DNA from 2 places in the Mesorhizobium sp. WSM4935 genome. Region 2 is predicted to be linked to the other one. Evidence: predicted binding sites of a transcription regulator. Region 2 holds the regulator's gene; the other holds the start of a gene.
The links. The regulator LexA, encoded in region 2, represses DNA repair genes until DNA is damaged. The targets are predictions, from matches to a motif close to TGTTCNNNNTGTGTTCNG.

Region 1 (5,422 bases), on a different contig from region 2:
CAGAGGGCGTGGCATAGGAATCTAAACCCTCCGATTTGCCGCCGTTCCCACGCCCCAGATCGATGAGAAGACAAATCTGATTGCGCGCGAGCCTCGGGTTGTCCTGTCTGGATCCAGCAAGTGTCAATGCTCTCAGCGAAAGGCAAGCCAGCCCATGCCTGAACCGGATCGTATCATTCGCCTCAGGACCGTCCTCGCGCGGACCGGTTTGTCCCGCTCAACGATGTACCGCAAAATCGCCGAAGGCACGTTCCCGGCTCAGATCAAGATCAGCATGAATGGTGCGGGATGGCGAGAATGCGATATCAATCGGTGGGTCGCTGATCCTGTCTCCTGGCGTACCAAAGTGAGTCAAAAAAACAGCGACTAAGGGCGGTCAAATGGCACGTTCCTGCCGCCGATGAGCACGTCTCTCTTAGCAAGTTCAGTGACTGAAAAAGGGGCCGTTATCGGCCAAGCGGGTTTCGGACGGGATTTGCTATAAGCAGGCGGCCTTGCGGTCATTCGCCGTCAAATTTGAGGACCAAGGTAGCGGGCACCCGTCAATGTCCACGCTTGGTGAGCTTCTATTGACAAAACTCCTTCAAGCGTAGCGTTTCTCAGGGGAAATGCGCGACTCATCGACTCATCAGCACAGACGCCTCTGATTGCTTGTGGCCTACTGCGGAAGGGCCAAGCCAAGGTCGGAGTATATCGGCGCGAGTTCCTCATCGGTCAGTAAACCGGGCGAGGTGGCTATGCTCGGGAAATTACCCACCACGAAGTAGAGCAACAAGATTGAGGGCAACGCGAATAGGGTCTGGTCTTCTAGTCGACCCTTGATGCGCTCCATGATGAAATCCTTAGTGTTCAGCCAAAGGAGGATGTCTTCGATTGAGTTCTCGCCGGCCAGTGGCAGGTACGCCTCGATCAGCTCGCCGTCGAGAGTGGTAACAGTCGCTTCTACGCCGATCTTGTCTCGGTAGTACACGGACAAGGCGTCGATCAGCGCTTTGACGCTCTTGACCGATGCGTCGATGAGGTTTCCGACTTGACGGAAGTAGTCGTCAGTCGCTTCGATCAACGCCATCGCCTTTGCCGCAGCCCGCATCATCTCAGGCGTCGATTTAACGCTCGGCTTGTAGATTGTGTCGTGGGTGACTTCGCTGAAAGCATGCTGCAGCAGCGTGCGGACCTGGATCTCGCACGGAATGTCCAGCGGCATAGGAACGCCCTCGAAGACGATCCCCGCTTTTGCCCGAACCACGTAGTGGACCGACTGATAGCCGAACTCCCAAGGCTTGCGGGCTCGCTCCTCGGCGAAGTCCCGGGCCTTTTCCCAGAACCAGTATTTGTCACCGAATTCGGTGATCGTCTTCTCGACTATGGGTATTTCGTCTGAGGTGAGCACGACGAACCGGATTCCCACCTTGTCCTCGATATCATCATACGGGCTTGCATAGCCCTTGCCGCGATAGAGTGCCTTCTGGATAAGCGACTTGTTCTCCTTCAGCCTGTGCTTAACCGGAAGGCGCAAGAACAGATCCGGCGCCTCCACCTGGGTCGAGAGCCCGTCGATGACCGCGTGGACGATGAACCTGCCCCAGGCATCGTAGTACTGCTGCTCCGCCTCCCAGCGCCGCAGGATCTCGAGCTCGGTCGTCATAGTTGTTCGGTGACTGGCCTGCGGACCGTGATCCTGGTCCAACTTGCAGCCTCGCTATCGGAAACATCGCCTGGCGGGACATCCTCGATTGTCACGGTACCATTGCGTATCGCGTCCGGGGACGCCGAGAATTCGATGTCTGGACCAAACTTGTACTTCCGGCGCCGCAGCCTACCCCCCATCTCGCTAATGTCCCGAACCACGGCTCTATCGGTCGGGAATTTCTTGGCCTCGAGGAACCTGTTGAATGGGTCGCGCAATTCGGGTGGCAGATACGTGTCGCCGAACTGTTGCGAGGTGAAGGTGGGGGCCTGATCTACCTTAACAAACGCGAACAGCGCGTCGCCCAGGTCCCTTCGGAGATCTCGGTCGCTTACTGATGTGCGAACGAATTCCTTCGTGAGGTCGAAGAACTTCGCGGTTTCGTATTTCCCGCTTTCAGGAAAGGCGCAGCCGAGAAAACCATCGTAGAAATATACGGCCGCGTTCTCTCGGCGGGCGGCGGTGATGTTGCTGTCAAATACGAAGCATCGCCAACTTGTGCTCGCCGTGACGGCGACATCTTCAGAGATGAACAGAGCAAGCTTGTAAAGCCTGGTGGCTGGCGTAAGAAAGATGTTCTCGAGAAATTCGGTTACAATTTTTGCAGCAGCGAGCCGGCGTTGAAAGCCGGACTGCATCTCCGCTTTAATCACGCCTAAGAAAGGCTTTCCGTCACCTCCGACTTTTCCATCGAAGACCAGAAGCATCCCGCCGGGAATCCCTCGTGATTTCTGTGCGTCAGCGAGGGCATCGGCCATGTGATTGGAGATGTTTGGAAAATCGGAGTCGGGTGCGAGCACAAGACGTCGAGCAGTTCCAACCACGCTCGCGTCATTGGTCTTCACTATCTGCATCTCTATGCTTTTGGACTGCGCGGAGAGCGCGTCAGTGATACGCATCCCAAAATGACTGATCGCCTTGGCATCCAGTACTTCGAGCTCCTTGCCGTACGATGGCGGCACTACATTGGGCCCGTCTTTCCTCTGGAATACCTCATGCATAACGACTCGGCCAATAGAAAGATTCTCTACAAGCAAAACTCGATCCCCCTTCGAAAATATCGAAGAATGTTATTCTGAGCGGGTTAAAGAAGGATATCAGAACAAAGCGCGAACACAACGCCTCCGTCGTGAAATTCTGACGGGGGAATCGTAGGGAGGTCCGCCCTGATGGCGCTGAACTGCGGCGTCGACACCGGTCGGACCCGCACTCGATCGATCCGCGGCACAATAAGACCGTAGCGCGGAACGGTCATACACACGCTGCGGATGACCCAAGGAGCAGCGTCCCCAATATAGACACCGAGATGCCGCACCGTGTTCTGGATCTTGGCATGCCCACAAGGAAGCTGACCACGGTGGACCGATTGCGTTAGCTCCCGGTGACTACTAGCAGGCAGGGGACATCCATGCGGGTAGAAGGATGCACTGAGGTCGACCGGGGCAGACGTGCCAGACCGGGGTGCTTTCCTTTCCCCGGATGACTAACCCCGGGATTTTGCGGCGGACTTCTCAACAACCGAACGTTCGCGCCGGGCATGAACGTGAAGCAATGGCAAGGAGACGTTGTTATCCTATCTCGTGAAGCTATTGACCGAACAGGTCGACAGTGCATCCAGAGAAAGAGGGAGCCCAACCAGATCGTCGTTTCGGCGGCTAAGCGGACTGAAAGTCAAAGAAGCAGGCGGTTGGTTTATTAGCTCAAGGCAGATTCGATGCGCCGAAGATCGTAGACGATGAGCGCGCAAAGCTGCTTGAAATGCTCCGCATAGGTTCCATGCTGGGTAAGCACATCTTGGACGATGGCTTTCCCCTCAGAACTGCCGGAATGCCCCTTCACCTTCGAACGGATGTACTGAACTGCGCGAAGCCCTTCGAGAAGCACGGAACCTCCATCGGGACTTTTCAGAGCGACGAGCTTTTCCAGCAGGGCGATGCTCTTCTCTTCGCGCGTGTAGGGTTCCGATACCTTATCCAACGCAGATCGGAGGGACTTCGTATCGAAGCCTTCGACGACGAGCTTCGATAGATCCATGATAGCCTCAGCCCACTCGTCCTTGCTGGACGAGATCGGAGGATTGGCGCGATCTAGGAGATCCTCGTCACGCAGCGTCCACCATCCAACCTCACTTTCTCGCCAGCGCGCAAGGATGGAAAGCGTTTCCGCGCGCGGATGCCGGAACGTGACGTACTCGCCCTTGAAGTCGTTGATGTAGGCGCGTTCGGAAATGCTCGCTTTCGGCGGCTCATTGAAGGATTTCCAATGGAGTTGCTCGTTGAAGGGCAGGTTGCGCAGATAACAGATGTAGGCGAACACTTGCCCGGCGTCGTTGACGTCGTAGCCGCGTAGCGTCCACGATGTGCGGCAATCGATGTCCCGCTCGTGAACCGTATATTTTTCGCGGTCGGTCTTGTACTTCGACAAGACCTCCGGCCGGAAGAACGCCGGGGACAACTCGTAGGGCATATCATTTCCGCCCGCTTCAAAATAGTTGGTCGTGGCGGCGGGGTCCGTTGAAATCTCCGCGATCTTGTTATTTCGCCAGTCCTGCGCGATGAAGCTAACATAATCGCGCTCGGAGCTTCCGAACCACCGGCCGGACACATTCTCGCTGACGGTGCGGGCATCGCGCGGCCGGATAATCTGAACGCCGCGCGTATAAGCAGCGCCGGCTTGGGCCTTCTGTCGGTACAGGAAATCGTCTGAGACGCGCACAACCTCCTCAGGACCGTCACTCCAGCCGCTAAACCCGCCGTAACGGAGCAGCGTGAAATCGAACATGCGCACGAGCACATACCCAGCGATTGCCAGATATTCCTCAAGATCCGACCAACTGAACGTTACCAAGCTTAAGTCATTGCGCTTCTTATGCTCCACCGTGATAGAAACAATATCGGCAAGATCGCCATTGCGATCGAACCGACAATACGCGCTGCGCTCGGAACGCCAGTGAATACCGGAAAGATGCGTGTATTCCTGATTGGCTTCGAAGTAGGTCCGCCCCGGGCCGGACCAGCCTTCGAAGGTGCGCCCAAAAATGAGATCGATGCCGGCATCCAAGGCCGGCGATCCCCGGTGATTTTCGCGCTCGATCCACATCGTATCGCGCCCGCCACCCGACGCGTAGCTCGCAATGCTTGTGTACGGATTGGCGTCCCAGTGAAGCAAAGCCTCGGGTCCGTCGGCCGCGAGGGCGTCGGCTGGAACCGCTATGCTGTAGACGAAGCTATAGGGCCCTGATGCGTAGATGATGAGTTCGTCGCTTCTGGCGTTTGCCTGCAGGTCGTCCAGATGTCGCCCGGCGCGAATCCATTTGTCGAACGCGCCCGCATCATCGGGCACGCGATCGGCGGCCAGGATCGTTTCTGCAATCGTCTTGTGCGCGTAAGAGGTCATGGAAATTTAGGCCGCGCAGTCTTTCGATAACGGTGTCGTCACCCAAAAGGCGACGTTCGCATCCGAATGGGTATGTCCGCGGGGCGTCATTTGCCGTCGAGTCGACGGGCAAGTCGCACGCCTGGTCCTCCTCCATTCTGTTGGATGAATTCGATCCCTGCTGCTTCCAACGCCGCCGTTAGCGCTTCAAGTGTTGCTGGCCTAGGGATCGTTTGAGAGCCCTCAATTCTGGCGAGTGTACGAACGGTCAGGCCCGATGCGTTCGCCAGATCCTCTCTCGTCCAATCAATCAAGGCCCGAGCGGCACGCAGTTGTTGGGGCAATATGTCCTTTTTCATG
Region 2 (5,422 bases):
CGGCCGGCGTCAGCCGCCAGATGGTGGGCGTCTTCCTGCCGGAGTGGATCATGCCGGTGGCCGAGACGCTGAAGGCGCTGGGCGCCGATCACGCCTGGGTCGTCCATGGCGACGGCTATGACGAGATCACCACGACGGGCGAAACCCAGGTGGCGGAGCTTGCCGGCGGCGAGATCCGCAGCTTCACCCTGACGCCGGAAGCCGTCGGGTTGAAGCGGCACAGCAAGGAAGAGCTGCGCGGCGGCGACGCGGCCTACAACGCCAAGGAATTGCGCGATATGCTGGGCGGAGCGGCCGGCGCCTACCGCGACACGGTGCTGATGAATGCCGGCGCCGGGCTGGTCGTGGCCGGCAAGGTGACGACTTTGGCCGACGGCATCGCGGCGGCGGCGCAAGCGATCGACAGCGGCCGCGCGCTCGGCGTGCTGGACAAGCTGGTCGAGATTTCGAACGGATAAGGCCTTGTCGGACATCCTGCGCAAGATCGAAGCCTACAAGCGCGAAGAGATCGCCGCGGCGAAGCTCGCCCTGCCGTTCGCCGAGATCAAGGCGAAAGCCAGGGACGCCGAGCCGCCGCGCGGCTTCCTCGCGGCACTGGAAGCCAAGCGCCGGGCCGGCGGTTTCGCGCTGATCGCCGAGATAAAGAAGGCCAGCCCTTCCAAGGGGCTGATCCGCGCCGATTTCGATCCACCGGCGCTCGCTAGGGCCTATCAGAAAGGTGGCGCAGCCTGTCTTTCGGTGCTGACCGATGCGCCGTCTTTCCAGGGCGCTCCGGAATTTCTGACCAATGCGCGCGAGGCGGTGTCTCTGCCCGCGTTGCGTAAGGATTTTCTGTTCGACCCTTATCAGGTCTACGAGGCCCGCGCCTGGGGCGCGGACGCCATCCTGATCATCATGGCAAGCGTTGACGATGCCCTGGCGAGCGAATTGGAAGCGACCGCGTTCGAACTCGGGATGGACGCGCTGATCGAGGTGCATGACGAGGCCGAAACGGAGCGCGCGCTAAAATTGTCGTCGCGGCTGATCGGAATCAACAACCGCAATTTGCGGACCTTCGAGACCAGGCTTGAGACGTCCGAGCGGGTGGCGCCGATGGTGCCGGGCGACTACCTGCTGGTCAGCGAAAGCGGCATCTTCACCCACGACGACTGCCTCAGGATGCAGAAGACCGGCATCGGCGCCTTCCTGGTCGGTGAGAGCCTGATGCGGCAGGCGGATGTGGCCGCGGCGACCGAGCTTCTGCTGACAGGCAAGGCGGCGGCTGAGGCCATCTGAGATGGCCCTCACCCACCTCGGCGCCAAGGGCGAAGCCAACATGGTCGATGTCGGCGACAAGGCCGAGACAACACGCACCGCGATCGCCGAAGGCTTTGTCTCGATGCAGCCGGAAACGCTGGAGATGATTCTCGCCAGCGACGCCAAGAAGGGCGATGTGCTGGGCACAGCGCGCATCGCCGGCATCATGGCGGCGAAGAGGACGCATGAGTTGATCCCGCTTTGCCATCCGCTGCTTCTCACCAAAGTGGCCGTCGAGATCGAGCCGGACCGCGCGCTGCCCGGCCTCAGGGTCACCGCGCTGGCCCGCGTCACCGGCAAGACCGGCGTGGAGATGGAGGCGCTGACCGCCGCTTCGGTCGCCTGCCTCACCATCTACGACATGGCCAAGGCGGCGGACCGTGGCATGGTGATTTCCGGTATCCGGCTGGTCGAGAAGACCGGCGGCAAGTCGGGCGCCTACAAGGTAGATGCCTGATGGCCCTTGTTCCAGTCGCCGAAGCGCTCGAACGCCTGCTCGACGGCGCAGCACCTTTGCCGGGCGAGAGCGTTCCGCTGGCGGACGCGGCCGGGCGGGTTCTCGCCGAACCGGTTGTGGCGCTGCGCACCCAGCCGCCCTTCAACGCCTCGGCGATGGACGGCTACGCCGTACGCTCCGCCGACGTTGCTTCGGTGCCGGCGCAACTGGAGGTCATAGGCATGGCGCCCGCCGGGCGCGGCTTTTCCGGGACTGTCGGCGAAGGCCAGGCGGTGCGCATCTTCACCGGCGCGCCGCTGCCCGAGGGTGCCGACACCATCGTTATCCAGGAAAACGTCCGCGATCTCGGCAACCGCCAGATCGAGGTGACGGAGCCGACGGCCGAAGCACGCAATGTGCGCCGCCGCGGGCTCGACTTCGTCCAGGGCGACGTGGTGCTCGAAAAGGGCCGCGTGCTCGACGCGGCGGCCCTTTCGCTTGCAGCCTCGGCCAACCATCCCGCCTTGAATGTCGTGCGCCGGCCGCTGGTCGCGATCATCGCCACCGGCGATGAACTGTTGCCGCCGGGCAGCGCGCTCGGCCCTGATCAGATCATTTCGTCCAACGCCTATGGCGTCGCCGCCGCCGCCCAGTCGGTCGGCGCGCGTGCGCTCGATCTCGGCATCGCCGCCGATCGCAAGGAAGCGATCGCGGCGCTGGTCCGGAAAGCAGTCGAGGCGAACGCCGATGTCATCGTCACGCTCGGCGGCGCCTCGGTCGGCGACCACGACCTGATCCATGACGTGCTGACCAGTGAAGGCATGCGGCTCGACTTCTGGAAGATCGCCATGCGCCCCGGCAAGCCGCTGATGTTCGGCCGCCTTGGCAATGTCCGCTGCATCGGCCTGCCCGGCAACCCGGTGGCCAGCATCGTCTGCTCGCAGCTCTTCCTGAAGCCGCTGCTTGCCAGGCTCGGTGGCCGCGACCACAGGCAGAACCTGCGAACGGCCCGGCTGGGCGCAGCGATGCAGGCCAACGACCTCAGGCAGGACTATGTGCGCGCCGTCATACGCGAGGACGCCGGCACGCTCGTCGCGACCCCGTTCGGCATCCAGGACTCCTCGATGCTCAGAACGCTCGCCGACGCCAACGGCCTGATCGTGCGCGAGCCCTTCGCGCCGGCAGCCGAGACCGGCGCCGAATGCAGCGTTCTGATGTTACGCTGAACAAATCGTCAACGAATTCACTAAACTTTAAACGGTTGCGGAACACAACTGGAACAGATAGTGTTTGTTCTGGGTTTGTTTTTCTGATTCTGGTTTCAGAACCCGTGGGGGCCGCCATGCTGACGCGCAAACAACATGAACTTCTGATGTTCATCCACGAAAGGCTGAAGGAAAGCGGGATTCCGCCGTCTTTCGACGAGATGAAGGAAGCGCTCGACCTCGCCTCCAAGTCCGGCATCCACCGGCTGATCACGGCGTTGGAGGAACGCGGTTTCATTCGCCGGCTGCCGAACCGGGCGCGCGCGCTGGAAGTGCTGCGCCTGCCCGACTCGATCGCACCCGGCCTCAATGCGGCGAAGAAGTTTTCGCCAAGCGTCATCCAGGGCAGCTTGGGTCAGAACAATCTCAGCCGTCAGGTCAAGCCGGCTGCGCCATCGCGCGCCCCGACGCCAAGCAACGACGACGATGCCGGCTCGGCCGTATCCATTCCGGTGATGGGTCGCATCGCCGCCGGTGTGCCGATCGACGCCATCCAGCACCAGACGCATTCGATCACGGTGCCGCCGGACATGATCGCCGGCGGCGAGCATTATGCGCTGGAGGTCAAAGGCGACTCGATGATCGAGGCCGGCATCTTCGACGGCGACACCGTGATCATCCGCAACGCCAACACGGCAAGCCCGGGCGAGATCGTGGTGGCGCTGGTCGATGATGAGGAAGCGACGCTCAAGCGCTTCCGCCGCAAGGGTGCCTCGATCGCGCTGGAAGCTGCCAACCCGGCCTACGAGACCCGCATCTTCGGACCGGATCGGGTGAAGGTGCAGGGCAAGCTCGTCGGGTTGATCCGCCGCTACTGATCCGGTTGCGAAGGTTTCGCATCCGTCCGCTCAGGCTTTTGATAAGGCGGCAGTCCTCTCGCCTCGCGGGTATACTTGCGCTGTTCGTGCCAAGGCCGGTACGGCTGCTCGACAGCATATTGGATGGCCGGTCGCGCGGTTGCCGATTGGGGATCGAAGAAGACGGCGGCGCTGCCGTCGCGCGCCAACTGCCGCTTGGTGACGACGAGCACGCGCGGATCGCGGCAGGGGTTGTAGGCGGTGGCGTCGTTGATGACGACGAGGTCGGCAAAGCCGCAGGCCGGCCGGGCGCTGTCGCGGGTTTCGGCGAGTGCGACGATGGCGCCGGACGGATGCCGGCCGATGCAAAGATCACCCGTGCAGTAGAAGGGCGAGCCGGGCGGCAGATCGACGGGATCGACGATGTTCAGCGCATCTTTGGCGAACGTCTCCGGCGGCACGATTTCCTCGGCTTTCAGCGCCCGTTTCCAATTGTCGGTGGTGAACTCGTTGGCGCGTGCACGATTGACGGCAAGCTCGCCACCGCCGATCGGCATCGCCACCAGATGCGCGTCCTCCGAAATGAGCACGTCCGGCGTGCGGACATGCGGAATGGCCAGCAGCGCGGCAAGCGCGAAGGGAACGGCGGCAAGCCTCAGCCAGGTGGTGGCCATTGTCGCAATGACCAGCGCGATCGTCGCCAGCAGCACCGACTGGATCGAGATCAGCCCGACGGCGTCGACCGGTGAGCGTTCGGAGATCCATGCCGAAATGGCGATCATCGCCGTCAGTCCCTTGCCCATCACAAAGAGGAACGGGCCGTCGAAACCGAAGGGCATGGCCAGCGCGCTCAACACGGCAAACGGCATGACGATCAGTGACACGATCGGCATGACCGCCAGATTGGCGAGCAGACTGAGCGGCGACACGCGCTGGAAATGCCAGATCGCAAACAGCAATGTCGCGCTGCCCGCGATGAGCGACGTCACGGCGGCGCCGCCTACGCCAACCGCCAGTTTTCGCGACAGGAACCCGAGGAACGAACGCTTTGCCGGCGGCGCGATCGTTTTGCCGGCGCGATAGTCGGCAAAGCCGGCATAAGCGCCGACCAGGGCGGCGGTGGCGGCGAAGGACATCTGGAAGCTCGGGCCGACCACTTCGTGCGGCGAGACAAGGATCACGGCGATAGCCGAGATCGCCAGGTTGCGCATGGTGAGCGCCGCACGGTCGAAGAGCACGGCGGCAAGCATCACGGCGAGCATGATGAAGCTTCGCTCGGCCGCCACCACGATGCCCGAGATGACGAGGTAAGCGGCGATCGAGATGAGCGCGATTCCGGCGGCATATTTCTTCACCGGCCGGCGCGAAGAGAAATCCGGAAGCAGCGCGAAGGCGCCGCGCAAAAGGACCATGATCGTGCCGGCGACTAGCGCCATGTGCAGACCGGAGATCGAGATGATGTGGTAGATGCCGGTGCGCCGCATCGACTCGTTGATCGCTTCCGGAATGCCGGCGCGCACGCCGACGATCAGCGCCGCCGCGATCTCGCCCTCGGACCCGCCTATGCTGCTCCTGATGTGATCGGCGATCCCTTCGCGCGCGTTTTCGACTGCCGAGGCGACGCGCGC

Region 1: P9273_RS29540 (nucleoid-associated protein) is a predicted target of LexA. The motif match lies at 2,786-2,803, and genes of this name have one in related genera.

Annotation. Positions count from the first base shown of each region.
Region 1 is NZ_JARTVR010000021.1:19,709-25,130, reverse strand. It holds gene traA (Ti-type conjugative transfer relaxase TraA) at 1-25, shown strand, start outside; gene P9273_RS29550 (helix-turn-helix transcriptional regulator) at 155-370, shown strand; gene P9273_RS29545 (GTP pyrophosphokinase) at 659-1,645, opposite strand; gene P9273_RS29540 (nucleoid-associated protein) at 1,642-2,688, opposite strand; gene P9273_RS29535 (hypothetical protein) at 3,383-5,083, opposite strand; gene P9273_RS29530 (helix-turn-helix domain-containing protein) at 5,170-5,421, opposite strand.
Region 2 is NZ_JARTVR010000003.1:384,653-390,074, forward strand. It holds gene trpD (anthranilate phosphoribosyltransferase) at 1-458, shown strand, start outside; gene trpC (indole-3-glycerol phosphate synthase TrpC) at 463-1,275, shown strand; gene moaC (cyclic pyranopterin monophosphate synthase MoaC) at 1,277-1,753, shown strand; gene P9273_RS09890 (molybdopterin molybdotransferase MoeA) at 1,753-2,958, shown strand; gene lexA (transcriptional repressor LexA) at 3,075-3,815, shown strand; gene P9273_RS09900 (ComEC/Rec2 family competence protein) at 3,809-5,422, opposite strand, start outside.